Regions from separate parts of the Rhodopseudomonas telluris genome, predicted to be linked through region 2. Evidence: riboswitches for the same ligand, from Rfam matches in the RefSeq annotation. Region 2 holds a riboswitch; the other holds the start of a gene.
What was found. Region 2 has a riboswitch for S-adenosylmethionine ahead of metX (homoserine O-acetyltransferase MetX). Riboswitches for the same ligand answer to the same signal wherever they lie in the genome.
Positions count from the first base shown of each region.

Region 1 (15,181 bases), on a different contig from region 2:
CCGAACAGCTGCACGGCGACCGGCGCGGCGGTGCGAACATACTCCATCGCGTAGTTGCGATAGGCCTTCTCCAGCCGCGGCCGCGGCCAGCTCTCGACCGGCAGCGCCGGCGCCTGCGCGGCATCGAACAGCGGCGCTTCCAGATGCCGGGCGAACACTACGCGCTGATCCGGCTCGAGCGGATGATCGTAGTCGTAGTAATAGCCTTCGAGCCCGTCCTGGCCGTCGACGCTCTGCTTGGTGCAGACGAAGCCGAGGCTGGGATGGCCGAGCGCGATGCCGTTGTTGCCATGCCAGCCGCGCAGCATCGCCTTCGAGACTTCGCCCGGCACGCCGCAGATCGCGGTGCCGCGCCAGATCCAGCGCGGCGGCGGATAGCGGATCCACGCCTTGCGATCGCTCTCGTGCATGTACTCGACATGGACGCCGCCGATCCAGTTCGACAGATAGTGATACTGCGCGGCCGCGACCGCCGGCGGCAGATGCGCGATCCCGAGCTTGGCAAGGCCTGCAACGAAGCGCTCCTGCTGCTGGCGGCGAAACACCCTGAACACGAATTCGGCGGCGTCCGCCGTGCCGCGCCGGCTCACCAACGTCAGCACCAGCCCGGTGAAGCAGGCGTGATACAGATCGGCCACGCTGCGCCAGCGGCGCCATTGCGCCTCGCGTTCGGCATCGGACATTCCGTCTCCCGTTCCCGCGGCCATGGTTGTCATTTTGTCGCTGCGTCACCGCAGCAGGCCGCCTCACAGACTTTTCATGGCCTTTAGGCGAACGCAACCCTGGCTCCGCTATTGGCGTTCCGTGGTTCCTGAGTGGAGAGACTTGATGCGCCGCCCCATCACCATCAGCCGCCTTGCCTTGTGTCTCGCCGTGACGCTGCCGCTCGCAGCCTGCGGCGACCAGACCCAGATCGCCCAGGGCGAGGATTTCGGCCCGTCGCCGAAACTGCCGGAGCCGAAGAGCCAGCTGTTGCCGACGGTGAACATCGCCCCCGCGGTGCGCTTCGCAGAGGGCGGCAAGCCGAAGCCCGCCGAGGGCATGGCGGTGACCGCCTTCGCCCAGGGCCTCGACCATCCGCGCACGCTGCATGTGCTGCCGAACGCCGACGTGCTGGTCGCCGAGACCAATGCGCCGGAGCGCCCCGAGCAGGGCAAGAGCATCAAGCGCATCGTCGCCGAATACGTGATGGGCCGTGCCGGCGCGCGCACGCCGAGCGCCAACCGCATCACGCTGCTGCGCGACGCCGACGGCGATGGCGTGGCGGAAGTCCGCACCACCTTCCTCGACGGCCTCAACTCGCCATTCGGCATGGCGCTGGTCGGCACCGACTTCTACGTCGCCAACACCGACGGCATCATGCGCTTCACCTACAATCCGGGCGACACGCGCATCACGACGCCGGGCACCAAGCTGGCCGAGTTGCCGGCCGGCCCGCTCAACCATCACTGGACAAAGGACCTGATCGCGAGCCCGGACGGCAGCAAGCTGTATGCGACCTCCGGCTCCAACAGCAATGTCGGCGAGCATGGCATGGACCAGGAGGTCAATCGCGCCGCGGTGATCGAGGTCGATCGCCAGAGCGGCGCAACGCGGCTGTTCGCCACCGGCCTGCGCAACCCCAACGGGCCGGCCTGGGAGCCGCAGACCGGCAAGCTGTGGGTGGTGGTCAACGAACGCGACGAGATCGGCAGCGACCTCGTGCCGGACTACATGACGTCGGTGCAGGACGGCGGCTTCTACGGATGGCCCTACAGTTACTTCGGTCAGAACGTCGACGAGCGGATCAAGCCGCCGCGGCCGGACCTCGTCGCCAAGGCGATCAAGCCGGACTACGCGCTCGGCAACCACACCGCCTCGCTCGGCCTCGCCTTCAACACCGGCGATCTGTTTCCGGCCGAGATGAAGGGCGGCGCCTTTGTCGGCCAGCACGGCTCGTGGAATCGCAAGCCGCATTCCGGCTACAAGGTGATCTACGTGCCGTTCAAGGACGGCCAACCCTCCGGCCCGCCCCGCGACATCCTCACCGGCTTCCTGAACGACAAGGGCGAAGCCCTCGGCCGCCCGGTCGGCGTCGCGATCGACAAACGCGGCGGCCTGCTGGTCGCCGACGACGTCAGCAACTCAGTCTGGCGCGTGACGCCGAGTGGGCGGGAGCAGGCGGCTCGGTAGCGCGGCGCCCGCATTGCGGGTGGGCCTCGATCAGCCTAGACTTATGCGCAATTGAACTCCCACGCGGGCCTGACGCACCATGGGCATTGCGGTTCCGGAAACGATTTCTGGCGAGATGTCGAGCGCCGAATTCCACTCCTTTCAGGAGCGGCGGCCGGATCATGAGCGGTGGGAGCTACTGGCGGGTGTGCCGATGATGATGACGCCGCCAACGCTCGTCCACAATCGGATCGCCTCCAACTTAGAACGCCTGCTGAACTCAGCACTCGAACAGATGAGCAAGCCGTGGGTCGCTGTGCAACGCCCCGGACTCGAGTTCGATTCTGGCAACTATCGCCCCGAACCCGACGTGGCGGTGATCGATGCCGATTTCGACGAAGGCCAGCGCTTCGTGCATCGCGCCTACCTGCTCGCGGAAATCGTATCGATCAGCGACGAGATCGGCGTGCCGAAGCTGCGCGAGCCATGGATCGACGTCAAACGGCGGATCTATCGCGCGCACGCGCTTTGCGAGGCTGTCTTGATCGTGCGGCAGGACCGCATCGAAGCAGAGGTCGACCTCAGGATCGGCAACGACTGGCAGTCGTCCACGCTGAGCGGTGGCGAAGCCGAACTGCATCTCCCCGCGTTCGGCGTGCAATGCGCGCTCGGCGACCTCTACGACGGCACCCCGCTCCGACCGCGCAAGCGCAGGACTTAGCCAGGAGCTATACGTCGATGATAGGCAGCGCGGTCGCCGAAATCGAGGACGCAGTGCGGCTTCGCGAAGCCGTTCGTCGCCTCGTGGCTTCTGCGCCGGTCGAACAGATTGTCTTGTTCGGAAGCCGCGCGCGCGGCGACTTCACCGAAGACAGCGACTTCGATCTTTGCGTTATCCTTCGAGACGACATTCCGGCCGGCGTCTTCACACCGGCCACACTGTGGGCGCAGGTCGCGGATCTCGGCCTGACGATCCAGATCGTTCCGTTAAGACGAAGCCGGTTTGAAGCCGCGAAGAACGACCCGAGCAGCATCAGTTATCAGATCGCGCACGAAGGAATCCCGTTACACGCTAGATATCGATATCGAAGTCCGGTGTGAGAGCAAGCAGTCCCGTTTCAATAGACCGCCAAGTCAGCCGCAGATCACGAAGGTCCTCCATCGTGAATGGATGACCAGGGTGGTGCGAACGAGCCCGCAATTGTCCGGCGCGCCGAATGAGTTCAGCCAATGCATCACGATCATCGAACGCTGCCTCAAATACCGCCGAGAAATGCTCCGGATGGCTCATTATGCGTTCATAATGAGCGTAGTCGGCATGATCCAATATCTCTCCTCCGCGGTTTTGCCATTTACCCAGCAGATCGCGGCACCCACAAACTGTTAGGCGTGACATCGCCCAATCTTCACCGTAAGTCTCGGCCATCGCAGAATCGATGATCTCTCGTAAAATTAGCTCGTAGCGATGCACAATCGATTTGGCACGTTTCAGGTGAGGCGTTTCCGCTTTCTGCTGAAGAGTAAGCTTGAACCGGCGGCGCTTCTCAGCAGCGGTTAGCAAACGAACCCGCGGCCATCGTGAGAGTGTGAAGCCTGCAGCATCGAGAAACTGCCGATAGCCCGCAAGACCGCCGAAATCGGGAATCAAAGTCCCGGAAAAGAGCGTCATCGCGCTTCTCAAGGTTGAATCGACGCGAACGCTCTGCGCCACCAAATCCGAGAATGCGGAGACCTCATTGAAAACGGAGAGATGGCTGGGACTTTGCATCCAATCGAGGCTAGGGAGAGTCGAAAGTTTCCATGTCAGCAGTTCGGCGCGTGTACGAAAATGTTCGAGCACTTCGGGAAGGGCGCAAGACTGCGCTAGTTGTGCAGCACCGCACGCGTTTTGCCAGACGGCTGAATCGATGGGATTAACATACCGACTGGCCAGAGCTTCTGCCGCATATCCACCAAGGTGCGCAAGGTAATCATCCCTCCAGGACAAGGAAGATATCATGTTCCACTGGCGCTCATCGCGCTGTATTCTCTCAAGGATCTGCTGCGTCGGACTGTTTCGCCAGAGGCCGATCGTATCTTCGACCACACTCAATCGCCCACCAAGCGAAGGAGCAGTCAATTCAGCTAGATTTGTGTTAGAGAAGCCGCGCAGAATATCTGGCATGTCTCCCTCTCACGGCCTGCGGTTACGGCCAACCGTATCCACCTATGTACCCGACGGACTACACGGAGCCTGCACCTGATGGGAACGTTAGGAGCCCCGCTACACCTTGAAATGCTTGCTCAGCTTCAGGCTCTGGCCCTGATAGTTCGAGCCGATGCGCTGGCCGTACATCGCGTCGGGGCGCGACAGCATCTTTTCATAGATCAGGCGGCCGACGATCTGGCCGTGCTCGAGGATGAACGGCACTTCGCGCGAGCGGACTTCCAGCACCGCGCGCGAGCCGAGGCCGCCGGCGCCCTCGTAACCGAAGCCGGGGTCGAAGAAGCCGGCGTAGTGCACGCGGAATTCGCCGACCAAGGGATCGAACGGCACCATCTCGGCGGCGTAGTCCGGCGGCACCTGAACGGCTTCCTTCGACGCCAGGATGTAGAACTCGCCGGGATCGAGGATCAGCGTGCCGTCCGGCCGCGCCGCGATCGGCTCCCAGAATTCGCCGACCGCGTAGCCGCCGCGGCGGTCGATATCGACCACGCCGGTGTGGCGCTTGGCGCGGTAGCCGACGAAGCCGTTGGCATTGGCGCCGGACAGGTCGACGCTGAGCGCGACGCCGCCATTGAGATCGGCGTCGTCACTGTCCACCAGTCGCTCGGCATCGTGCAGCGCGTCGAGTTCGTCGGCGTCGAGCGTCGCCTGCCCCACACGGAAGCGGACCTGCGACAGCCGCGAGCCCTCGCGCAGCAGCACCGGGAAGGTCTTCGGGCTGATTTCGGCGTAAAGCGGACCGTGATAGCCGGCGCCGATCATGTCGAAGCGGCGGGTGCCGTCGGCGATCACGCGGGTGAAGACGTCGAGCCGGCCGGTCGAGCTCTTCGGATTGGCGGCCGCCACGATGCTCTTCGGCAGCGCAAGGCTTTCCAGCAACGGCACGATGTAGACGCAGTTGGTCTCCAGCACCGCGCCGTCGGACAGATCGATCTCGTGCAGCTTCAGCTCGTCGATCCGCTCGGCGACCGTGCAATCCGGCCCCGGCAGGAAGCTGGCGCGGACCCGGTAGGCGATCGGACCGAGCCGCAGGTCGAGGCTGGCCGGCTGGATCTGGCTTTCGACGAACGGGTATTCCGGCAGGATCAGCCCGCCTTCCGCCATCGCCGCGATCATGCGGTCGGGCAGGATTCCTACGGCATCGGGCGGCAACGCAAACGGCACGGCGATCCTCACGGCGGGACAGGCCGCCAGACGCGGAAAATACTGGATTTCACCGGTTATCCGAAGGCCGGCTTGACGGGAAGGGCACGCGGGATTAAGAGCCCGACTTATCCCGTGGTGATTTGAGCCGGCCGGCTTGCAGCCACGTTAAACAAGTCGCTAAACAGGCCGGGGACAGTGCGCTCCCGGCCCGAGGGTTGATCCCCAGGCCGGTTTTTTTGTGCCCGCGCCGCCCGGCGTGGTCACGAAGGGAGACCACATGTCCGACACCACCACCCCGGCTGCGAAGCCTTCGATTGCCATTCCCGATACCGCGCATTTCCGCCGCGAGACCCGCCTGGTGCATTCCGGCAGCCTTCGCTCGCAATATGGCGAGACGTCCGAGGCGCTATTCCTGACTCAGGGCTTCGTCTACGACAGCGCCGAGCAGTGCGAGGCACGCTTCACCGGCGACGACGCCGGCTTCCAGTATTCGCGCTTCTCCAACCCGACCGTGTTCAGCTTCGAGCAGCGGATGGCCGAATTCGAAGGCGCCGAGGCGGCGCGCTCGACCGCCACCGGCATGGCGGCCGTCACCGCCGCGATGCTGGCGCCGCTGCGCGCCGGCGATCACGTCGTCGCCTCCAAGGCGATGTTCGGCTCGTGCCGCTACGTCGTCGAGGACCTGCTGCCGCGCTATGGCATCGAATCGACGCTGGTCGACGGCCTCGACCTCGACCAGTGGCAGCGCGCCGTCCGGCCGAACACCAAGACGTTCTTTCTCGAAAGCCCGACCAACCCGACGCTCGACGTGCTCGACATCGGGGCGATCGCCGAGATCGCACATGCGGCCGGTGCGCGGCTGGTGGTCGACAACGTGTTCGCGACGCCGATCTGGCAGAGCCCGCTCGAACTCGGCGCCGACGTCGTCGTGTACTCCGCCACCAAGCACATCGACGGCCAGGGCCGCTGTCTCGGCGGCGTGGTGCTGTCGTCGCAGGCGTTCATCGAAGAGCACATCCAGATGTATCTGCGGCAGACCGGCCCGTCGCTGTCGCCGTTCAACGCCTGGGTGCTGCTGAAGGGCCTCGAAACGTTGAGCGTCCGCGTCCGGCAGCAGACCGAGAACGCCGCGGCGATCGCCGAGGCGCTGGCCGGGCATCCCAAGGTGCCGCGCCTGGTCTATCCCGGCCGCGCCGACCATCCGCAGGCGGCGACGGTGAAGAAGCAGATGGGCGCCGGCTCGACGCTGGTCGGCTTCGAGGTGAAGGGCGGCAAGGCCGAGGCGTTCCGCTTCCTCAACGCGCTGAAGCTGGTGAAGATCAGCAACAATCTCGGCGACGCCAAGAGCCTCGTCACCCATCCGGCGACGACCACGCATCAGCGCCTCAAGCCCGAAGCCCGCGCCGAACTCGGCATCAGCGAAGGCTTCATCCGGCTGTCGGCCGGACTGGAGCACAAGGACGATCTGATCGAAGACCTGCTCACGGCGCTCGACAAGGCGTAAGCCCGCGCATCTGATCGACGGTCGCAGCGACCCGACGATGTCTGACATCGTGTAGTTCCGCTATCGTCGCCGTCATGGCCGGGCTGGTCCCGGCCATCCACGCCCTTTCGCGCATCATCGCCGAAAGACGTGAATGCCCCGCGACGAGCGCTGGCATGACGTGGCGATGTTGTCGTTCCAGATCGATGGCCGCATGTTCGGCCAGGTCTGGTAGTTGCGGAACTTCAGCACATCATGGAACTCGCGGGCGTCGACATGCCGCAGATGCGAAGCGTCGCGCTGACGGCGCGCAATGCTATCACCTGTTGGCTGCGTCGGTGACGACGCAGCGCGACGCGTCCGACAGGTTACGGCCGCGCCGACGCCGCACCTGCGACAAGGTGATGGTCGAGGCGCGCTCGTCATCAAGCGAAGTTAGCGAAATTCGATTGTTCCGATGAAATTTCCCGCCCTGCTTGTCCTCGCTGTCGCCGCGCTCGCGCTCGGCGGCTGCGTCACCGATTCCAGCTCGCCGATCGGCGTCACGCCGTCGCTGGTCAGCCCGGCGGTGGCGGCGCGTTATGCCGCGATCGAAACCGACAAATTTCCGATCGACGGCATCGAGCCCAGCGATCTCAACCCGGCCTATGTGCGCCAGGTCGTCGACTACGCCGGCAGCGAGCGCCCCGGAACCGTCGTGGTCGAGCCGCGCAAGCGGTTTCTCTATCTGGTGATGGATGGCGGCAAGGCGCTGCGTTACGGCGTCGGCGTCGGCAAGGCCGGCCTCGCCTTCACCGGCACCGCCGAGGTCGGACGCAAGGCCGAGTGGCCCAACTGGGCTCCGACGGCCAACATGATTGCGCGCGAACCGGAGCGTTATGGCAAGCTCGCCGGCGGCATGTCGGGCGGCGTCAACAATCCGCTCGGCCCGCGTGCGCTGTACCTGTATCGCAACGGCAAGGACACGATGTTCCGCATCCACGGCACCACCGAGCCGTGGACGATCGGCGAAGCGGTGTCGTCCGGCTGCATCCGGATGCTCAATCAGGACGTCGTCGATCTCTACGAGCGGGTGCCGACCGGCGCGCGGGTCGTGGTGCGCTGAGCGCGGAGCCGGCTCACATCGGCCGATAGGCGCGCACGTCCGCCGGCACGGTGACGCCGAGCTTGATCTGGCCGACCGAGCGGATGATGTCGTCGCCGAGCAGTTGCGCGAAGCAGGCGTAGCCCCAGTCGTTCATGTGCAGCCCGTCGGCGATGACGAAATTGTCGAACGGCAGCGCCTGACGCTCGTGCCAGTCCTTCATCACCTCGAAGCGCGGGAAGATGCCGACGCGGCGCAGCTCGGCGAGTCGATCGAGCGCCTTGATCATCTTGCCGGCGCTCTCGCCGCGCTCGTTGACGCGCGGCGCGTATTGCGGATCGACCAGCACCACGTCGGAGTTCGCCGCCTGGATGGCGCTGATGCCTTCCTCGACCAGCTTGCCGGTCTCGACCGGATCGAGATTGCGCAGGATGGCGTTGGTGCCGACCTGCCAGATCACCAGATCCGGCTTGGCATCCAGCACCGTGCTCTTCAGCCGCGCCATCATCTCGGGCGCATCCTCGCCGCCCTTGCCGCTGTTGATCACGGTGATGTCGGCCGTCGGATATTGCCGGCGTAGCCGCGCGGCCAGCCGGTTCGGATAGTTGTGGGCCGGCGAGGTCGAGCCGTAGCCCTGGGTCGAGGACGAGCCAAACGCCACGATCACCACCGGCTGACCGTCGATCAGCTTGCGGGCGACATGGGGCAGCGAGCCCATCTTCCGGCTGGTGCCCTTCGGCGCCAGGCACGGGACCCGGGTGAGAATATCGCCGGCCTGTTTGGCGGCCTGCTTGACCCGGTCGATCGCCGTGCCGGCCATGCCCTTCTGCCCGGAGGGCGCGCCCTGGTCCGGAGCCGCCTCGGCTGCGGCAGCGGCAGGATCAGGCGAGGTCTGAGCGGCCTGGGCGAAGGCACCGGACACGAGAACACCGAACACCAGCGCCGCCGCCCCGGTTCGGGCAACGAATTTCGCGCAACCTCGACTCCTCATTTAACGCAGCGTCCTCAGCTCCGACGGATTGATATGCGTCGCGTCGAGCACGAAGGTCGACAGCGCACGTGCAAGGCACCCGTGAACCCGCATCGCGAGATCGATGCCCGGCGCAGGGCTGAACAGATCGAATTCGCCGGTCTCGTTCCAGTGCCGCATCAAGGCGAAGCGGTCGAACAGCGGAACGTCGTGCTCCTGCGCCACCACCCGCATATTGTCCAAATACGGCGTGGGATTGATCATGGTCTCGGTGCGGGGACTGTATTGGAGATTCATCAGAATGACGTCCGCCCCGGCCTTCTGCGACGCCTCGATGCCTTCGCTGAGAGCGCTGCGGAAATCGTCCGGGTCGATCGAGCGGATCGCATCGTAGGTGCCGGTCTGCCAGATCACCAGCGACGGCTTGCGCTCGGTGACGAGCTGGCCGATCCCGGACGCGACCTCCGCGGCCGTCCGTTTCATCCGCATTTCGAGCGTGACGTTGACGTTGATGCCCGGCAGCTTGTCCCGCAGCAGAGTCTGCAGCCGCGCCGGATAGCCGGTGTTTTCCGCCGAATTGATGGTGGAGGAGCGGCTGCCGATCACCAGGACGTCGAGCTTGCGGTCGTTCCTGAGCGAGGCGACGACCCGGTTGAGCGTCAGGTCGGTGGCGAGCAGATAGGCCGGAGCTTCGCAGCCGACCGACGCGACTTCGGGCGCCGCCTCGGCGGCAGGCCCGGCCAGCAGCGCCAGACTCAAGGCGGCCGCCATTGCGACCAACCGGCCTCGCCTCTGTCTCCAGCTGGCCATGCTCCCGGCCATCATGCATCGCCTCCCGCGAGGTCGGCGTCCGGGTTCCCCTTCGGGGTGCCGCCCTTGGCCACCTCGTTCTTGTACCACGAAAAAAGCCAGGCCGCGGCCGACATCACAATGATACCCGTTAGGCTGACGAAGAAATGCATAACGGCGCCGCCCGAGACCTCCGCCAGCACGAAGTAGCCTGCGAAAGCAAGGAAGATGCCGATGCAGAAAATCTCCAGCGAGTGCTGACCACACAGGATCAGAGGCCGCAGCCAGATCGAGTTCAGGCCGCGCCAGTCACGGTGCAGGAAGCGCACCGTGATGGCCGCCAGCGCCAGGAAATGCGCGAAGCGCAGCACATCGAGATTGGGCTTGTCGATCGGGTACATCCACTGCTCGAGCCACTTCGGCAGGATGTGGAACAGCTGCGGCATATGCCAGGTCAGCGTGACGAAGAACGCCGCCAGCAGATAGGCGACCGACATCCATAGGGTGATGGGCGATGCGAGCACCCGCGAAAGTCGTTGCGCCCCGCCCATCGCGCACCAGACGCCGAACACGAACAGCAGCTGCCATGCGTAAGGATTGAACGCCCATACGCCACTTGGATAGGCAGTGAGATGCAGATCGAACTGCCAGGTCGCGGCGTACAGCGCGGTCGCCAGCGCCAGCGCGATGTCGGGCGAGCGGCGGGTGATCCAGAGGATCGCCGGCAGGAAGAACATCAGCACGATGTACAGCGGCAGCACGTCCATGTTGACCGGACGGAAGCGCAGCAGCAGTGCCTGCACGATGGTCACGTCGGGCTGCTTCAGGAAGTCCAGAATGCCCATTTCCTCGGTGTAGAGCGGGTTCTGGAAGCTGGTGGCGACGTAGGAGATCTCGGCCAGGAAGATCGTGAACAGGAAGACGTGGGCGACGTAGATCTGCCAGACCCGCTTCATGATGCGTGCCGACGCCACCACGAAGCCCTGGTCGCGCATCGCCCGACCGTACACGAAGGCCGCGGTGTAGCCGGAGATGAAGATGAAGATCTCGGTGGCGTCCGAGAAGCCGTAATTGCGGATCGTCAGCCAGGTCAGCACGTTCGCCGGCAGGTGATCGATGAAGATCAGCCACAGCGCGAGCCCGCGGAACAAGTCGAGCCGCAGTTCGCGCTTCGGCACCGTCTTGCGGATCGCGGGCTTGGGTGGAGGAGCCGGCGGCGGCGCAGCTTCCGTCGGCGGGGAAATCTCCGCGGGCGGCGTGGCGGCAACCGGTTCGGCAACGGATGAGGCGACGGGAGTCATGGGGCTCCGGGCAGGCGCGGCATCGCGCCGTGACGCTGATATACCAGCCTGTGTGAGCACAGGCGAGATTTTGCAGCCGAGCACGGCGACCTTCCGGCCTCCCGACATCCGCCGCAGCGACCGCGTCGCGGGCGCCACGGCACAATGCCCGGTCTGGTGCAGACCGTCGGTGCGACCCGGCGTCGCCGCGGAACTAAGCCGCAACTATGTTGAAACCACGGCTCGTCACTGTGCGTAGACTGAAAATCGTTCCGAGCGGCTGGTTTCAAAGCGGGGTTTTGCGATATGATTGCACTGCAAGCTGGAACAACGTCCATGTACCGCGCCGTAACCCGTCAGATCGAGGTGACCGTCGAGCCGAACTACCTGCCCGAACGGTCCTCCGCCGAGAACCGGCAGTTCTTCTGGTCCTACACCGTCGTGATAACCAATTCGGGCGACGAGACCGTGCAACTGCGCACCCGGCATTGGGTGATCACCGACGCCTCCGGCCGGACCCAGGAGGTCCGCGGCGAGGGCGTGGTCGGCGAACAGCCGGTGCTCGCGCCCGGCGAGCGCTTCGAATACACCAGCGGCGTCCCCCTCCCCACCGCCTCCGGCTTCATGGCCGGCCGCTACCAGATGGAAAGCGAAACCGGCGAACGCTTCGAAATCGACGTCCCGGCGTTCTCGCTGGACAGTCCGGAAGGGAAGCGGACGCTGAACTGAGGCGCCGGAGGTGGGCAAAGGCGCATCGCGCCGTGCCCACGTCCATCAGCGGCCTCGTCTGCAATCGGTGGGCACGCTTCGCTTACCCACCCCACGCGTCTGAACTACTCGACGCCGGCTTCCTGCGGCGTGAATTCGTACACCGAGCTGCAAAACTCGCAGGTCACGACGACCTTGTCGTCCTTGACCATGTCGGCGCGGTCCTGCGGGGAGAAGCGGGACAGCATGCCGGAGACGGCATCGCGCGAGCACGAGCATTGCGCGCGCAGCGGCAGCGAGGAGAAGACGCGGACGCCGCGCTCATGGAACAGGCGGTACAGCAGCCGCTCGCCGGACAGCGCCGGGTCGATCAGCTCGATGTCCTCCACGGTGCCGATCAGCGACTGGCCTTCGACCCACGCGTCGTCCTCCGGCACGGCATGGACCGCGGCGCCTTCGGGCGCATCGCCCGGATCGAGATCGGCCTGCCGGGCGCGCTCCGGCGCCTTGGGCAGAAACTGCAGCAGCATGCCGCCGGCGCGCCAGTGGTGCCGACCGCCCTCGCCGCCACGCCATTCCTCGCCGACCGCGAGCCGCACTCGGGTGGGGATCTGCTCGGAGCGCAGGAAGTATTCGTGCGCGGCTTCTTCCAGACCGCCGCCATCGAGCGCGACCAGGCCCTGGTAGCGGCTCATGTCGGGGCCTTGGTCGATGGTCATCGCCAGATGGCCCTTGCCGAGCAACGCACCGGAATCGAGCCCCGGCTCCAGCCGGCTCTCGTCGAACCGCGCATAGGCGCGCAGCCGGTCGGGCGCCTGGAAATCGACGATCAGCAGCGACACCGGCCCGTCGGTCTGGGTCTGCAGGATGAAGCGGCCGTCGAACTTCAGCGCCGAGCCGAGCAGCGTCGCCAGCACGATCGCCTCGCCGAGCAGCTTGGCCACCGGCGTCGGATAGGCGTGCTTTTCCAGCAGCTCGTCGAGCGCCGGGCCGAGCCGAGTCAGCCGGCCGCGCAGGTCGAGCGGGCCGACTTCGAACGGCAGCACGCTGTCGTCGATCGGAACGGCCGACGGCGCGCGGACGGGCGTTTCGGGGGTATTGGGATCAGGGGTCTGTGAGGTCATGGGCGCTTATCTGGGGGCGGGAGACGGGGATCGGAAGGGCTGAGCTGAAGGGTGAATGGCTGCGTTGCCGCGGAGCAGGCTAGTCCCCCCCCCCTGCGGGGAGGGTGGCCGGCCGTAAGGCCGGTCGAGTGGGGAGCCCCACACTCAGTGCTCGGGGTACCCCCACCCCGGCCTCCGCTTCGCTCGGCCGCCCCCCGCAAGGGGGGGCACCGTGGCCGCTTCGCTCACATGGGAAGAAAGTAACTACGCCACCGCGCCGAGGCACCAGGCCAGAATGCCCTTTTGCGCGTGCAGGCGGTTTTCGGCTTCGTCGAACACTACCGATTGCGGGCCGTCGATCACCTCGTCGGTGACCTCCTCGCCGCGATGCGCCGGCAGGCAGTGCATGAAGATCGCGTCCTTGTGGGCGAGCGACATCAGCTTGGCGTTGACCTGATAGGGCTTCAGCAGATTGTGGCGGTGCTCGCCGTCCTTGTCGCCCATCGACACCCAGGTGTCGGTGACGACGCAGTCGGCGCCGCGCACTGCCTCTTCCGGATCGGTCCCGATGGTGATCGCCGCGCCGCTGGACTTGATCCAATCGCGCAGCGCCTTGTTGGGCGCGAGCTGCGGCGGGGTGGCGACGTTGAGCTTGAAGTCGAAGCGCTGCGCGGCGTGCGCGAACGACGCCAGCACGTTGTTGTCGTCGCCGGTCCAGGCCACGGTCGCGCCCTTGATCGAGCCGCGGTGCTCCTCGAACGTCATCACGTCGGCCATCACCTGGCAGGGATGCGACTTGCGCGTCAGGCCGTTGATCACCGGCACGGTGGCGTTGGCGGCGAGCTCGAGCAGCGCGTCGTGATTGAGGATGCGGATCATGATGATGTCGACGAAGCGCGACAGCACCCGCGCGGTGTCGGCGATGGTCTCGCCGCGGCCGAGCTGCATCTCCTGCCCGGTCAGCATGATCGACTCGCCGCCGAGCTGGCGCATGCCGACGTCGAACGACACCCGCGTGCGGGTCGAGGGCTTGTCGAAGATCATCGCCAGCGTCTTGCCGGCGAGCGGCTTGTCGTCGAGGCTGCCAGCCTTGCGCTTGGCCTTCATCGACACCGATGCGGCCAGCATGTTGCGCAGTTCGGAGGTCGGCACCTCGGTGAGGTCGAGGAAATGCCGCGGAGTCGGGAGCTTGCTCATCACACCGCCTCCCGCTGCGCGGCCTGTCCGCTCAGCACCGTGCAGGCCCGCTCCAGCCGCGTCACCGCCTCTTCGATCTCGGCCTCGCTGACGATCAGCGGCGGCAGCAGGCGGACGACATTGTCGCCGGCGCCGACGGTGAGCAGCTTCTGATCGCGCAGCGCGGCGACCAGATCGGGCGACGGCACCACGGCCTTGAGGCCGATCAGCAGCCCCTCGCCGCGCACTTCGCTCAGCACCTGCGGAAAGCGATCGACCACGCCGGCGAGCTTCTGCTTCAGCAGCACCGAGATCTTCTTGACGTGGTCGAAGAAGCCGGGCTTCAGCATCACGTCGAGCACCGCATTGGCGGACGCCACCGCCAGCGGATTGCCGCCGAAGGTCGAGCCGTGCGAGCCCGGCGCCATGCCGGTTGCCGCCTCGGCGGTCGCCAGGCACGCGCCGATCGGGAAGCCGCCGCCGAGCGCCTTGGCGAGCGACATCAGGTCCGGCGTGACGCCGATCCGCTTGTAGGCGAACAGCTCGCCGGTGCGGCCCATGCCGGTCTGCACCTCGTCGAAAATCAGCAGCAGGCCGTGCTGATCGCACAGCTCGCGCAGCGCGCGGAAGAACGCGGTCTCGGGCGAGCGCACGCCGCCCTCGCCTTGCAGCGGCTCGATCAGGATGGCGGCGGTGTGCGGGCCGATCGCCTTCTTCACCGCTTCGATGTCGCCGAGCGGCACCTGGTCGAAGCCGCTCAGCGGCTCGCCATAGCCTTCGAGATACTTGGCCGAGCCGGTCGCCGCGAGCGTGCCGAGCGTGCGGCCATGGAACGCGCCCTCGAAGGTGATGATGCGGGTGCGCTCCGGCGCGCCTTTCGAGAAGTGATAGTGCCGCGCCATCTTCAGCGCGCATTCCATCGCCTCGGCGCCCGAATTGGCGAAGAACACCTTGTCGGCGAAGCTCTGTTCGCACAGCCGCGCCGCCAGCCGCTCGCCGTCCGGGCTCTTGAACAGGTTCGACATGTGCCACAGCTTCGTCGCCTGCTGCTGCAGCGCCTCGACCAGATGCGGGTGGCAATGGCC
Region 1 is NZ_JBHLWM010000001.1:174,775-189,955, reverse strand. It holds gene ACFFJ6_RS00880 (hypothetical protein) at 1-683, opposite strand, end outside; gene ACFFJ6_RS00875 (PQQ-dependent sugar dehydrogenase) at 829-2,172, shown strand; gene ACFFJ6_RS00870 (Uma2 family endonuclease) at 2,252-2,872, shown strand; gene ACFFJ6_RS00865 (nucleotidyltransferase family protein) at 2,890-3,252, shown strand; gene ACFFJ6_RS00860 (hypothetical protein) at 3,224-4,315, opposite strand; gene ACFFJ6_RS00855 (2'-deoxycytidine 5'-triphosphate deaminase) at 4,415-5,521, opposite strand; SAM riboswitch at 5,626-5,705, shown strand; gene ACFFJ6_RS00850 (O-succinylhomoserine sulfhydrylase) at 5,781-7,007, shown strand; gene ACFFJ6_RS00845 (L,D-transpeptidase) at 7,444-8,091, shown strand; gene ACFFJ6_RS00840 (SGNH/GDSL hydrolase family protein) at 8,105-9,061, opposite strand; gene ACFFJ6_RS00835 (SGNH/GDSL hydrolase family protein) at 9,062-9,811, opposite strand; gene ACFFJ6_RS00830 (OpgC domain-containing protein) at 9,862-11,130, opposite strand; gene apaG (Co2+/Mg2+ efflux facilitator ApaG/CorD) at 11,446-11,838, shown strand; gene ACFFJ6_RS00820 (Hsp33 family molecular chaperone) at 11,943-12,941, opposite strand; gene argF (ornithine carbamoyltransferase) at 13,185-14,117, opposite strand; gene ACFFJ6_RS00810 (aspartate aminotransferase family protein) at 14,117-15,181, opposite strand, start outside.
Region 1: another riboswitch for S-adenosylmethionine. It lies ahead of ACFFJ6_RS00850 (O-succinylhomoserine sulfhydrylase); the one in region 2 lies ahead of metX (homoserine O-acetyltransferase MetX).

Region 2 (15,181 bases):
CTTTTCCTTCTCGCCTTCGAGCATCTTGTCCACCGGCACGCCGGTCCAGCGCGACACCACCTGTGCGATGTGGTTGGCGGTGACCGCCTCCTCCATCATCTCGCCGGTGTTCTCGTTGGCCTCGATGTCGGCCAGCTTCTTCTCCAGCTCGGGGATCCGGCCATAGGCCAGCTCGCCGGCGCGCTGATACTCGCCGCGACGCTGCGCGTCCGCGAGTTCGAGCCGCAAGCCGTCGAGTTCGCTCTTCAGCTTCTGCGCATTGGAGAGCTTGTTCTTCTCCGCGCTCCAGCGCTGCGTCAGCGCCGCCGACTTCTCCTCGAGGTCGGCCAGCTCCTTCTCGAGCGTGACCAGACGCGTCTTGGAGCCGACGTCGCTTTCCTTCTTCAGCGCCTCCTGCTCGATCTTGAGCCGCACGATTTCGCGGTCCATCGAATCGAGCTCTTCCGGCTTGGAGTCGACCTGCATCTTCAGCCGCGCCGCGGCTTCGTCCATCAGGTCGATCGCCTTGTCGGGCAGGAAGCGGTCGGTGATGTAGCGGTTCGACAGCGTCGCCGAGGCGACGATCGCCGAGTCGGCGATGCGGACGCCGTGGTGCTGCTCGTACTTGTCCTTCAGGCCACGCAGGATCGAGATCGTATCCTCGACCGTCGGTTCGGACACGAACACCGGCTGGAAGCGCCGCGCCAGAGCGGCGTCCTTCTCGACATGCTTGCGATACTCATCGAGCGTGGTGGCGCCGATGCAGTGCAGCTCGCCGCGGGCGAGCGCGGGCTTCAGGAGGTTGGACGCGTCCATGGCGCCGTCCGCCTTGCCGGCGCCGACCAGCGTGTGCATCTCGTCGATGAACAGGATGATGCCGCCTTCGGCCGCGGTGACCTCGTTGAGCACGGCCTTCAGCCGCTCCTCGAACTCCCCGCGATATTTCGCGCCGGCGATCAGCGCGCCCATGTCGAGCGCCAGCAGTTTCTTGTCCTTGAGGCTCTCCGGCACGTCGCCATTGAGGATGCGCAGCGCCAGGCCCTCGACGATGGCGGTCTTGCCGACGCCGGGTTCGCCGATCAGCACCGGATTGTTCTTGGTCCGGCGGGACAGGACTTGAATCGTGCGGCGGATCTCCTCGTCGCGGCCGATCACCGGGTCGAGCTTGCCGTCGCGCGCCGCCTGGGTCAGGTCGCGGGCGTATTTCTTCAGCGCGTCATAGGCGTTTTCGGCCGTGGCGGAATCCGCCGTGCGGCCCTTGCGCAGCGCGTTGATGGCGGCGTTGAGGTTCTGCGGGGTGACGCCGCCCTTGGCGAGCAGCTGGCCGGCCTCGCTGTCCTTGTCGAGCGCCAGCGCGAGCAGCAGCCGCTCGACGGTGACGAAGCTGTCGCCCGCCTTCTCGGCCGCCTGTTCGGCGCCGTCGAGCGCGCGGGCGGTCGCCGGGGCCAGATAGACCTGGCCGGCGCCCGAGCCGGACACTTTCGGCATCTTGCCGAGCGCTTCTTCGGTCGCCTTGAGAATCGCACGGGAATTGCCGCCGGAGCGGTCGATCAGACCGCCGGCGAGCCCTTCGGAATCGTCGAGCAGAACTTTGAGGATGTGCAGCGGCGAGAACTGCTGATGGCCCTCGCGGACGGCAAGCGATTGCGCCGACTGGATGAAGCCGCGCACGCGTTCGGTGTATTTTTCTGGGTTCATGATCTGGTGTCCCTCAGCCTGCCATCGGCGCCTCGAAAGCACGCGGATGGCATCTTCATTGGGGTTCCACCGGCCGCGTTGATGGTCGTCAACCGGCGGCGGTCGTCGCCGCGTCCGACACCGGCAGCGGCTTGACGCAAATGTGGGCATCGGTTCCGAAAACGGAAGGGCTTTCGTCACAAATTCGTGCAGGTGACAGGGGCCGGCGGAATCCTCTAAACAGCGGCATGTCGATGCCAGCAGCGGTTTCCGCCATCTATCGCTACCCGGTCAAAGGCCTGTCGCCGGAGCCCTTGCCTCATGTCGCCCTGACGGTCGGCCAGACCCTCCCGGGTGACCGAGCCTTCGCCATCGAGAACGGCCCGATCGGCTTCGATCCGGCGGAACCGAAATACTTCCCCAAGATTCGCTTCCTGATGCTGATGCGCAACGAGCGGCTGGCCGCGCTGCGCACCCGCTATGAGGACAGCAGCCACGAGCTGACGATCGCCCGGGACGGCGCCGAATTGGTGCGGGGCAACCTGGCCACCGCCGACGGCCGCGCCGCGATCGAGCGTTTCTTCGCCGCCGAGTTCGCCGACGAACTGCGCGGCCCGCCCAGGGTGCTGGAAGGCCGCGGCCACAGTTTCTCGGACGTCGCCCGCAAGGTGGTGTCGATCATCAACCTGGCGAGCGTGACGGCGCTGGAGACGATGATCGGCCGCCCGGTCGATCCGCTGCGGTTTCGCGCCAACCTTTACGTCACCGGCTGGCCGGCCTGGGGCGAGTTCGACCTGATGGACCAGACGCTGGCGATCGGCAGTGCCCGCCTCAAGGTGGTCAAGCGCATCGTCCGCTGCGCCGCCACCAACGTCGACCCGCAGACTGCGGCGCGCGACATGTCGATCCCCGAAACGCTGCAGCAGAACCTTGGCCACGCCGATTGCGGCGTCTATGCCGAGGTGATCGAAGCCGGCGACCTCGCGCAGGGCGACGCGGTGCGGGTGGAGCAGGCGAAGCTGCTGTAGCAGACCCGCCCGTCATTGCGAGGAGCACCCGGACCGGCGCGTCGCGCCGTCCGAGTACAGGCTCCGCGACGAAGCAATCCAACGCAGTGCACGGTGCTGGATTGCTTCGCTTCGCTCGCAATGACGGATGAAGTATTTCAGCTCGACGGCATCACATAAGCGTAGATGCGGCTGCGCGAATAAACCGACTCGGCGACCCGGCGGCTGTGGTTGCCGGAGACGACGATCGGATTGCCATTCGGATCGATGCCGCTGACGATGCCGACATGGCCGCCGCGCTTGCCGCGCGACATCACCGCGATCGCGCCGACCTGCGGGCCGGAGATGCGCTGGCCGTAGCGGGCGAACGAGCTCGCCATGTCGGAGCCGGTGCCGCGATGGCCCGAACGCTCCAGCACCATGTTCATGAACCGCGCGCACCACAGCCGGCTGCGGCCGGTGGGGTTGCCGCCGATGTAGCGGCGCGCCTCGGCGACGAGGCTCGAGCCGCCACCACCGCCGCCATTCCAATTCTGCCACTGCGCCTGCTGCACATCCGGAGCCTGCCGCGCCGCGCGACGCTGCGCGCGCTGCTTCATCATCCGAGGCGCGCTCATCGCGTTGGGGTCGGCATAGGCCGCGGACTCGAAGCCCTGCGGCTGCTGATAAGCCTGGAAACCGAATTGCTGCTGATCGGCGAAGCCCTGCGGGACTGCAGCATTCGCGTGACGCCAGCCGCGGCTACGCTTGGTGTAGCGGTGATGACGGTAACCGCGATGTGACGTGTAGTCACCGTGATGCGCAGCATAGCCGTGATGACGGTGCGACGGCCGCGCGGATGCCGGACTCACCAGAGCGGTGATCGCCGCAACACCCAAAATCAGCGCCAGAACGCGACCCGCACGAAACGCAAGAAACTCAACCATTCAGACTCTCTCTCCATCGACACGCCGGTCGGTGAGAACCGGCGGGAGCGGTAAACAGAGCAGCGATGGCGAGAGAATGGCCGGTGCGGCAACGGGTGACAGATTCCGCGGTGATAAGAAGATTATTTCGTGGCAGCGGAACCTGCCGAAATTTCGCCTGATGAATTGACGGTCGTTAATTAGTTAATGAGACGCATATCACACAGGAAACTCGTTACATGCATCACACAAGCCGCCGATGCCGCATGGCGAAATAATCAGTTTACGGCGCGATGTAATCGGCCGGTGAGGCCGGAGGCTTCTTCTGCGCGCGACTGAGCAGGAAAACACCCTGCTCGCCGAACATATTCCAGAACCACCACGGCGCGTTGAGACGCAGCGGCCGGCCGTAGCGATCGAGCGCCACCGCGCGCTCCATCTTGACGTTGATCTCGTCGCACAGCACGACGAAATCCTTGATGGTGCAGAAGTGGATGTTCGGCGTGTCGTACCAGGTCGCCGGCAGATTCTCGGTGCGCGGCATCTGACCGTTGATCAACAGCTGCAGCCGCATGTTGATGTAGCCGAAATTCGGAAACGACACGATCGCGCGCCGGCCGATCCGCAGCAGATTTTCCAGCACGACGCGCGGCTGCCGCGTCGCTTGCAGCGTCTGCGACAGGATCACGTAGTCGAACGCATCGTCCACGTAGTTGTCGAGGTCGGTGTCGGCGTCGCCCTGCACCACCGCGAGTCCGCGCGCGACGCAGCGGTTGACGCCCTCGCGCGACAGCTCGATGCCGCGGCAATCGACGCCGCGGGATTCGAGGAGCTGCATCAGATCGCCTTCGCCGCAGCCGACGTCGAGCACCTTGGAGCCGGACTCCACCATGTCGGCGACCAGCAGATGGTCGGCGCGATGCACCCGCAGCATCGGCCGCTCGGGCGCGCCCAGCGGCAAATTCTCCTGCACCGTCATCTCAGTGTCCCCGGCCGAGCCCGCGCGCGGTGGCGGCCGATTGCAGGAAGGCGTGGGCGATGTCGATGAACTCCGGCTCGTCGAGCAGGAAGGCGTCGTGGCCCTTGTCGGTTTCGATCTCGGCGAACGACACCCGCGCGCCGCCGGCATTCAGCGCGTGCACGATGGCGCGCGACTCCGCCGTCGGAAACAGCCAGTCGGAGGTGAACGACACCACGCAGAACCGGGTCTGCGTGCCACGAAACGCCGCGGCCAGAACGCCGTCGTGATCGGCCGCAATATCGAAGTAATCCATCGCCCGGGTCAGATACAGATAGGAGTTGGCATCGAAGCGCTCGACGAAGGACGAGCCCTGGTAGCGCAGGTAGCTCTCGACCTGGAAGTCGGCGTCGAACGAGAAGGTGGGCAGTTCGCGATCCTGCATCCGCCGGCCGAACTTGCGATGCAGCGCGGCGTCGGACAAGTAAGTAATATGCGCCGCCATCCGCGCCACCGCGAGGCCGCGATGCGGATGCAGGCCGTTCTCGAAGTAACGGCCGTGCGCCCAGTCCGGATCGGCCATCACGGCCTGACGGCCGAGCTCGTGGAAAGCGATGTTCTGCGCCGAGTGCCGGGTCGCGCAGGCGATCGGCATCGCCGAGAACACCCGGTCCGGATAGGCCACGGTCCATTGCAGCACCTGCATGCCGCCCATCGAGCCGCCGACCACGCTGAACAATTTGTCGATGCCGAGCCGGTCGATCAGCATCGCCTGCGCCCGCACCATGTCGGGGATGGTGATCACCGGAAAATCCAGCCCCCACAGCCGTCCGGTGGCCGGATTGGTCGAGGCCGGGCCGGTCGAGCCCATACAGCTGCCGATCACGTTGGAGCAGATCACGAAGTAGCGCTCGGTATCGATCGGCTTGCCGGGGCCGACCAGCGTCAGCCAGCCGCCGGGCTTGCCGGTGATCGGGTGCACATTGGCGAGGTGCTGATCCATCGTCAGCGCGTGGCAGACCAGGATGGCGTTGCTCTTGTCGGCGTTCAGCGTGCCGTAGGTCTGGTAGGCGATCTGGAACGGCGCGAGGTCGACGCCGCAATCGAGCCGCAGCGGCTGATCGGGACCGAAATGGGCCACCAGCGAACTCGGATGGTCGGCCTCATGGGCGCGCTCGCCGGCGACCTGCCCTTTCGAATGAACATTCATCATACGCCTACCAACGACCTCGTTCCGGACACCTTCCCGGTCGGCCTCAGATAGTCACGGCAGGGTCAATAAAAAACCCGGCCTGAACATGGGTTCGGCCGGGATCACAATGTCCCCGGCCTGTTTAGCGAATTGTTTAACGTGGCTGCAAGCCGGCCGGCTCAAATGACCACGGGACGGGCGGACGATAGTCACAAAGCGGGAAGCCGTCAATATTCGGCCCTGCGACCGCCTCTTCACCCTCCCCTGGAGGGGGAGGGTCGGCGGGCCTCGCGAAGCGAGGCACGACGGGGTGGGGTGAGCCGCGGGCACGGTAGATGAACTCTTCGCCACCCCACCCCGCTCGCTGCGCGAGCGACCCTCCCCCTCCAGGGGAGGGTGATCCTCGCGGCCGGCGCCCTGCCGGAAGCCATATTCCCGACAGCCAAATTCCTTTGCCTTCAATCGTCTGGTTTCCTAAGCAGATGGTCGCACTGCCCCATCCGCCTGAAGGTTCTTCGCAATGACCAAGCCGCCCTCGCCGCCGTCGCTCAACGAGCTCCGCCAGGAGATCGACAGCATCGACGCGCAAGTGCACCAGCTGCTGATGCAGCGCGGCGAGATCATCGACCGGCTGATCGCGGTGAAGCAGACCCAGGAGGTCGGCTCGGCATTCCGGCCGGCGCGCGAGGCCGACATGATGCGGCGGCTGGTCGAGCGCCATAAGGGCATTTTGCCGCTCGACACCGTCGAGAGCATCTGGCGGGTGATCATCGCCACCTTCACCTATGTGCAGGCGCCGTTCTCGGTGCATGTCGACCAGTCGCTCGGCGAGTCGGCGATGCGCGATTCCGCCCGCTTCCATTTCGGCTTCACGGTGCCCTACGTGCCGCATTTCTCGGCCTCGGCGGCGGTCGAGGCGGTGGCCCGGTCCAAGGGAGATCTGGCGCTGGTGTCGGCGACGTCGGGCGCCACGCCGTGGTGGCTGGCGCTGGAAGCCGCCGGCGTCCCCAAGATCATCGCCCGGCTGCCGTTCATCGAGCGTGCCGACCACCCGGCGGCGCTGCCGGTCTTCGTGGTGTCACGGGTCGCCGACAGCGCCATGGTCACCGAGGTCGAGACCTGGAGCATCCGGGTATCGGGCTGGAACGCCGAGATCGCCCGCGCGATTTCGCCGCTGGCCGAGGTGGTGGCAGTCCCCGATACCGCTTTCGACGGAGCGGCGCTGCTGGCGTCGATTTCGGCACCCTGCAGCCTCGATCAGATCAAGGCTGCCCTGATCGCAGCGGGGGCCTCCCTCCGTTCGTCGGCTCTCGTCGGCAGCCACGCGAGGCGCTATACGGTGCCCCCGAGCGGCAAGCCGACACCCTGAGGGGCCGGTTTCAGGCCGCCCGACCATCCGGAGTTGACGATGTCCCGTCCCGTGCCGAAACCCGGCATCCTCGATATTGCGCCCTACACCCCCGGCAAGAGCCCGGTGCCCGAAGCCGGCCGCAAGGTGTTCAAGCTCTCGGCCAACGAAACGCCGTTCGGCCCCTCGCCGCACGCGATCGCGGCCTTCAAGAGCGCGGCGGACCATCTCGAGGACTATCCGGAAGGCACCTCGCGGATCCTGCGCGAAGCGATCGGCAAGGCCTACGGCCTCGACCCCGACCGCATCATCTGCGGCGCCGGCTCGGACGAGATCCTCAATTTGCTGGCTCACACCTATCTGGGCCCGGGCGACGAGGCGATCTCGTCGCAGCACGGCTTCCTGGTCTATCCGATCGCCACGCTGGCGAACGGCGCCACCAACGTGGTCGCCGAGGAGAAGGACCTGACCTGCGACGTCGACGCCATCCTCGCCAAGGTGTCGCCGCGCACCAAGCTGGTCTGGCTCGCCAACCCGAACAATCCGACCGGCACCTACATCCCGTTCGACGAGGTCAAGCGGCTGCGCGCGGGCCTGCCGTCGCATGTCGTGCTGGTGCTCGACGCCGCCTATGCGGACTACGTCTCGAAGAACGACTACGAGATCGGCATCGAGCTGGTCTCGACCACCGACAACACCGTGCTGACCCACACCTTCTCCAAGGTGCACGGGCTCGCGGCGCTGCGCATCGGCTGGATGTTCGGCCCGGAGAACATCGTCGACGCGGTCAACCGCATCCGCGGTCCGTTCAACACCTCGATCCCGTCGCAGCTCGCCGCCGTCGCGGCGATCCAGGACACCGCGCATGTCGACATGTCGCGCATCCACACCGAGAAGTGGCGCGACCGGCTGACCGAGGAGTTCACCGCGCTCGGCCTGACCGTGACGCCGAGCGTCTGCAACTTCGTGCTGATGCATTTCCCGACCACGCCGGGCAAGACCGCGGCCGAGGCCGACGCGTTCCTGACCAAGCGCGGCCTCGTGCTGCGCGCGCTGAACAACTACAAACTCCCGCACGCGCTGCGGATGACGATCGGCACTGACGAGGCCAACGAGCTGGTGATCGAAGCGCTGCGCGAATTCATGGGCAAGCCATGAGTTCTGCGCCGCTGTTTCGCAAGCTGGCGCTGATCGGCTTCGGCCTGATCGGCGGCTCGATCGCGCGCGGTGCGAAAGCGCTCGGCCTCGCCGGCGAAATCGTCGCCACCGCGCGCTCGCCGCAGACCCGCGCCCGCGTGCAGGAGCTCGGTATCGTCGACCGCGTGGTCGAGACCAATGCCGAGGCGGTCGACGGCGCCGATCTCGTGATCCTGTGCATTCCGGTCGGCGCCTGCGGCCCGGTCGCGCAGGAGATCGCACCGCATCTGGCCCCGGGCGCGATCGTCTCGGATGTCGGCTCGGTCAAGGGCGCGGTGCTGAAGGCGATGGCGCCGTACTTGCCCGAGAGCGTGCATTTCGTCCCCGCGCATCCGGTCGCCGGTACCGAGAATTCCGGCCCGGACTCCGGCTTCGCCGAACTGTTCGTCAATCGCTGGTGCATCCTGACGCCGCCCGAAGGCGCCAATGCCGATGCGGTCGACAAGCTCGGCGCGTTCTGGCGCGGGCTCGGTGCCAATGTCGAAGTGATGACCGCCGATCACCACGATCTGGTGCTCGCGGTGACCAGCCATCTGCCGCATCTGATCGCCTACACGATCGTCTCGACCGCCGAAGAGCTCGAAGGCGTGACGCAGTCGGAAGTACTGAAATTCTCCGCCGGCGGCTTCCGCGACTTCACCCGCATCGCGGCGTCCGATCCCACGATGTGGCGCGACGTGTTTCTGACCAACAAGGACGCGGTGCTCGAAATGCTCGGCGAATTCCAGGAAGACTTGTCGAAGCTGACCCGCGCGATCCGCCGCGGCGACGGCGACGCGCTGTTCGAGCACTTCACCCGCACCCGCGCGATCCGCCGCGGCATCGTCCAGATCGGCCAGGACGAAGCCGCCGCAGACTTCGGACGGCGCCCGAAGCAGCTCGGCGCGAAGGCGGAGTAGCCCGCGCGTAGCTACGGCTTTTCGGTTAGCTCGCGACAACATTACGGGCGTCATCCTTCGAGGCTCGCCGTCTTCGGCGAGCCTCGAAGGATGGCGCGTCACGCCCGCCGCCGAAGTGGCTTCGTAGCCCATCCTTCGAGGCTCGCTGCGCTCGCACCTCAGGATGACGCATCGCGCGTTGTGACGCCGCGATCGAGCCCGAAAAAAGTCGGCTCACAGTGTGGCCTACGCCCCGGCGAAAAACTTCAGCAACGCCGCCGCGGTCTGCTCTGGTGCTTCCTCCGTCAGGAAGTGACCGGAGTCGACGGCATGGCCCTGCACGTCTTTGGCCCACTTCTTCCATGTATCGAGCGGCGTCGCGGCCGATTGGGCGATGCCGGTGTCGCCCCACAGCGCCAGCATCGGGACGTCGATCTTGTTGCCCGCGTCGACATCCACCTTGTCGTGCTCGAAGTCGGCGAAGGCGCCGGCGCGGTAGTCTTCGCACATCGCGTGCAGCCGCATCGGATCGCGGAACGGCGCGAGATAGTGCTCGAGCGCGCGCGGATCGAAGCAGGATAGGTCCTTCTTCTTTGCCCAGCTCGCCAGCTTGTTCTTCAGAAAAAAGTCGGGCGCGGCGGCGATCAACGTCTCGGGCAGCGGCGCCGGCTGCGCCAGGAAGCTCCAGTGATACACCTTGAGGGCGTAGCGCCGGTCCATGCGCTGCCAGTATTCGTAGGTCGGCAGGATATCGAGCGTCGCCAGCTTGGTCAGCCGCCCCGGCTGATCCAGCGCCATCCGATAGCTGACGCGGCCGCCGCGATCGTGGCCGGCAAGCCCGAACCGGACATGGCCGAGCTGCTCCATCGCCTCGATCAGTTGCCGGGCCATCGCCCGCTTGGTGTAGGGCGTGTGCTCGGCGTCGCTCTCCGGCATGTCGGACCAGCCGTAGCCGGGCAGATCGGCGATGATCAGCTTGAACTTTTCCGCCAGCGCCGGCGCCACCCGGTGCCACATCACATGCGTTTCGGAGAAGCCGTGCAGCAGCAGCAGCGGCGGCCCGTCGCCGCCGGTGCGGGCGAAGATCCGGCCCGACGAGGTGTTGATCCACTCCGAGCCGAAGCCCGGAAACAAGTCGGCGAGATCGGGCATCGGCGGATACTCCTACGTTTCGTCATTGCGAGCCAACGGGTCGGCGCGAAGCGCCGCCCGATGACAGGCTCCGCGAAGCAATCCAGGAGCGCCGTGCACAAAGCTGGATTGCTTCGTCGCTTCGCTCCTCGCAATGACGGCGCCAGGCCGTCAACGCTCCTACTTCTTCCGGCGTTCCCGCGCCACCGCCTGCCAGCCGATGTCGCGGCGGCAGAAGCCTTCGGGCCAGTTGATGACGCCGATCGCCTCATAGGCGCGGCGCTGCGCTTCGGCGACGGTCTTGGCCGAGGCGGTGACGGCGAGCACGCGGCCGCCATTGGCGAGGATCCAGTCGCCCGACGCCATCGTGCCGGCGTGGAAAATCTGCACGCCGGAGATCTTCTCGGCGCGGTCGAGGCCGGCGATGCGGGTGCCCTTCTCGTAAGCGCCCGGATAGCCCTTCGCGGCCATCACCACGGTCAGCGCCGGCTCTTCGTACCAGCGCAGCGTGAAATGCTTGAGCTGGCCATCGACGCAGGCGAGCAGCGCCGGGACGATGTCGGACATCATCCGCATCATCAGCACCTGGCATTCCGGATCGCCGAAGCGGACGTTGTATTCGATCAGTTGCGGGCCTTCGTCGGTGATCATCAGGCCGGCGAACAGCACGCCCTTGAACGGCGCGCCCATCGCCTTCATGGCCTTCAGGGTCGGGTAGATGATCTGCTCCATCGCCTGCTTGCAGACCGCATCCGTCATCACCGGCGCCGGCGAATACGCACCCATGCCGCCGGTGTTCGGCCCCTTGTCGCCGTCATAGGCGCGCTTGTGGTCCTGCGCGGTGGCGAGCGGCAGCGCGTGCTCGCCGTCGCACAGCACGAAGAACGACGCCTCCTCGCCGATCAGGAAGTCCTCGACCACGACCTCGACGCCGGCATCGCCGAGCGCGCCGCCGAACATCATGTCGATCGCAGCTTCCGCCTCAGCCAGCGTCATCGCCACCACGACGCCCTTGCCGGCGGCGAGACCGTCCGCCTTGACGACGATCGGCGCGCCCTGCACGCGAATATAGGCCTTGGCGGCGGCGGAATCGCTGAAGCGCTCATAGGCGGCGGTGGGGATGTCGTGCGCCTTGCACAGATCCTTGGTGAAGCCCTTGGAGCCCTCGAGCTGGGCCGCCGCCTTGCTGGGTCCGAACGCCTTGATGCCGACCGCCGCGAGATCGTCGACAATGCCGGCGGCGAGCGGCGCCTCCGGCCCGACCACCACCAGCTCGATGTCCTTGTCCCTGCAGAACGCGATCACCGCCTGGTGGTCGGTGACGTCGAGCGGCACGCAGATCGCCTCGCGGGCGATGCCGGCATTGCCCGGCGCGCAGAACAGCTTGGTGACCAGCGGCGAGGCCGCGATCTTCCACGCCAGCGCGTGTTCGCGCCCGCCCGAACCGAGGAGGAGAATGTTCATTGCGCCGCCCGACCGTACCCGTGGATCCGAAGCCGGGGTGTAACACGCCTTCGATGCGGGGCAACGGCCCGCGGCGCGCATGTGGATATGTCGTTACCGGTCATGGCCGGCAGCGATAATCTCCTGCAGGGCCGCGACATGGCGGGCGAAGGCGGCGCGGCCGGCCCCCGTGGCGGTCACCGTCGTTTGCGGCTTCTTGCCGACGAAGGCCTTGTCGACCGCCACATAGCCGGCTTTCGCAAGCGTCTCGATATGGGCGCCGAGATTGCCGTCGGTCGCACCCGTGAGCTTCTTGAGCCGCGGGAATTCAAGCCCCTGCGCGGCGGGCAGCGCATTCAGCGCCGCCATGATCTTCAGCCGCAGCGGCTGGTGGATGATGTCGTCGAACTCGGCCATCGTCAGTCCCGGCGCATCCACAGGCCGCCGAGGATGAGGCCGCCGCCATTGACCAGGGCCATCCACAAGTCGAACCACGGTCCGACGTAGAAATAGCCGATGAGCGTCAGAATGATGATGCCGACGCCGATCACCACGAAGGCACGGCCGAACCACAGGCCGGCAATGCTGTAAACCGTCATGAAATAAATCGGCCAGAACACGCCGAGCTCACGCGGGCCGAAATGGCCGAGATAGCAATTGAGATAGCCGAACGCGAGGAAGAGCAGCAACGCCAGCGGAATCCGGGCATCGAAGCCGACGCCGCTGCGGCGGCGCGCCAGCATGCCGATCGCGAAGGTGCCGGCGACGCCAACGACGTTGACGGCGATCCAGACCCAGCCGGCGGCGCGCGGCCACGCATAGGAGGCGATGTAGCCGGCGATCACCAGCGCGCCCCATTGCATCAGGATCAGGCTGGTGAGGTCGTAGATCCGCGACTGGCGCACCTGCCGGACGATCGTCTCGATGTCCGACAGCGCCGCGGCGGCCTGTTTGGCGTCGATGCCGTTCATGTGCCGGCTCCGCCGCCGACGACGACATCGACGATGCTGGACAACGCCGACGGATCGGCGACGATGCCCATGTGATCGACGCCCGGCAGCAGCTTCACACGGACGCGCTCGCCCATCGTCGACTGGTAGTTCTCCGGCCGCATCAGTTCGTCGGCCGCGCCGGCCAGCACGGTGATCGGGCCGGTGGCGCCGGCGAGGTCGGTGCGAAAGTCGCGGCCCGGTCCGAACCCGGTCAGCAGCCGGAACGAATAGGTGGTGGTGACGTATTTTTCCGAGCCCGGCGGCACCGCGAAGGCGATCACTGGAAGCTGGTCGCAGCAGGCGAAGCCGACGCTCTGCAGCATCTGCAACGCCACGATGCGCGGCATGTCGGGCGCTGCCCAGCCGCCGCTTTGCGGCCGGTTGGTCGCCTCGCGATAGCCGAGATACGGCGCCAGCAGCACCGTGCGGGCGAGCGCGCGGCCGGTCGGCGAGCCCGCCATCCGCAGCGCGAAGCCGCCGCCGGAGGAGTGGCCGATCAGGACCAGCGGCGCGCCTGGACGGGCCGACTGCACCATCGCCAGGAGATCGGCAAAGTCGTCGGCGAGCTGTCCGCGATAGCCGATATCGCCGCGGGTGCCGGACCCGCCATGACCGCGGATATCCGGCGCGAAGGTTTCGATGCCGCGGGCCGCGAGTGCCTGCGCCAGCGCATGCACTGCGATGCTGGAGCCGGCCGAGCCGTGGACGACGATCGCCACCTCGCGGATGCCGTCGCGCTGCGGCTTGTAGCGACGGTAGGCCAGCTCGGTGCCGTCGCGGACCTGGAAGCGGGACAGCGCGGGCATCGCGCTGCGATCGACTGCGCGAGCGCCCTCGTCGATCGACGCCAAAGGCGGAGGCGCCGTGACCGGCACCGCGATCGCGGCCGCCAATGCGATCGCCGCGATACCGATTCCGGCCGAGACGAAGATCCCGATGCGAAGCATCGTCCGAACGACCGCCATGCTGGCCTCCCTGCCTGAATATAGAGAACTCTATACGACAGAGTAAATCGGTCAGCAAGGGTTGATTGGCGAGCGGAGCGCAAATCCCTAACTTGCCGGCGAACCAGGAACGCGAATCGCATGGCCCGACTGCTTGCCCCCGAAACCCTTGCCAATGTCGGCGAATTCACCGTCTCCGAGCTGTCGCAGGCGCTCAAGCGGACGGTCGAGGACACCTATGGGCACGTCCGGGTGCGCGGCGAGATTTCCGGGTTTCGCGGCGCGCATTCGTCCGGGCATTGCTATTTCGCCCTCAAGGACGAGAGCGCCAAGATCGAGGCGGTGATCTGGAAGGGCGTCGTCGGGCGGATGCGGTTCAAGCCGCAGGAGGGCCTCGAGGTCATCGCCACCGGCAAGCTGACCACCTACCCCGGCTCGTCGAAATATCAGATCGTGATCGAGGCGCTGGAGCCCGCCGGCGTCGGCGCGCTGATGGCGCTGATGGAAGAGCGCAAGCGCAAGCTCGGCGCCGAAGGGCTGTTCGACGAGGCGCGCAAGCAATTGCTGCCGTGGCTGCCCGAGGTGATCGGCGTCGTCACCTCGCCCACGGGAGCTGTGATCCGCGACATCCTGCACCGGCTCGAAGACCGCTTCCCGCGCCGCGTGCTGGTGTGGCCCGTCAAGGTGCAGGGCGAAGGCTCCGCCGAGCAGGTCGCGGCCGCGATCCGCGGCTTCAACGCGCTGCCGGAGGGCGGGAAGATCCCGCGCCCTGATCTCTTGATCGTCGCGCGCGGCGGCGGCTCGCTGGAAGATTTGTGGTCGTTCAACGAGGAGATCGTGGTCCGCGCTGCGGCCGAGAGCATGATCCCGTTGATCTCCGCGGTCGGCCACGAGACCGACGTCACGCTGATCGATTTCGCCGCCGACAAGCGCGCGCCGACGCCGACCGCCGCGGCCGAGATGGCGGTGCCGGTGCGCGCCGAGTTGTTCGTCGAGGTCGGCGGTTTCTCGCGCCGGATGATGCTGTGCTGGTCGCGCAGCCAGGACGCCCGTCGCAACGAACTGCGCGCCGCCGCCCGCGCGCTGCCAGCCGCCAACGAATTGCTGGCGGTGCCGCGGCAGCGGCTGGACGGCGCGTCGGCCGGGCTGCCGCGGGCGCTGCGCGCCAACACCCACGCGCATCACCGCCGCTTCGCTCAGGCGGCGGCAGGCATGACGCTGAAGGTTCTCCGCGCCCAGGTCGCACACAGCGCGCACCGCCTCAGCGTCAGCGGCCAACGCCTGCAGCACTGCACGCGCGCAGTGCTGCGGCATCGCCGCGACCGCTTTGACGGGCTGGCAATTCGGCTGCAGGCCTCCAAGCTCGCCAACGATCAGGCGCAGCGGATGCGGATCGCAGGCGAGCGCGAGCGGATGCTGCGACTCGGCGAGCGCGCCCGGCGGGCGCTGGCGACGCTGCTCGAGCGCCAGCGGGCCCGCGTCGATACCACCGGAAAACTGCTGACCGCGCTGTCCTATCGCGGCGTGCTG
Region 2 is NZ_JBHLWM010000007.1:78,151-93,331, reverse strand. It holds gene clpB (ATP-dependent chaperone ClpB) at 1-1,677, opposite strand, end outside; gene ACFFJ6_RS17705 (MOSC domain-containing protein) at 1,905-2,684, shown strand; gene ACFFJ6_RS17700 (TIGR02594 family protein) at 2,822-3,589, opposite strand; gene metW (methionine biosynthesis protein MetW) at 3,852-4,547, opposite strand; gene metX (homoserine O-acetyltransferase MetX) at 4,549-5,739, opposite strand; SAM riboswitch at 5,840-5,919, opposite strand; gene ACFFJ6_RS17685 (chorismate mutase) at 6,239-7,087, shown strand; gene hisC (histidinol-phosphate transaminase) at 7,127-8,224, shown strand; gene ACFFJ6_RS17675 (prephenate/arogenate dehydrogenase family protein) at 8,221-9,162, shown strand; gene ACFFJ6_RS17670 (alpha/beta fold hydrolase) at 9,388-10,293, opposite strand; gene purD (phosphoribosylamine--glycine ligase) at 10,453-11,736, opposite strand; gene ACFFJ6_RS17660 (winged helix-turn-helix domain-containing protein) at 11,830-12,132, opposite strand; gene ACFFJ6_RS17655 (hypothetical protein) at 12,135-12,686, opposite strand; gene ACFFJ6_RS17650 (alpha/beta hydrolase) at 12,683-13,672, opposite strand; gene xseA (exodeoxyribonuclease VII large subunit) at 13,793-15,181, shown strand, end outside.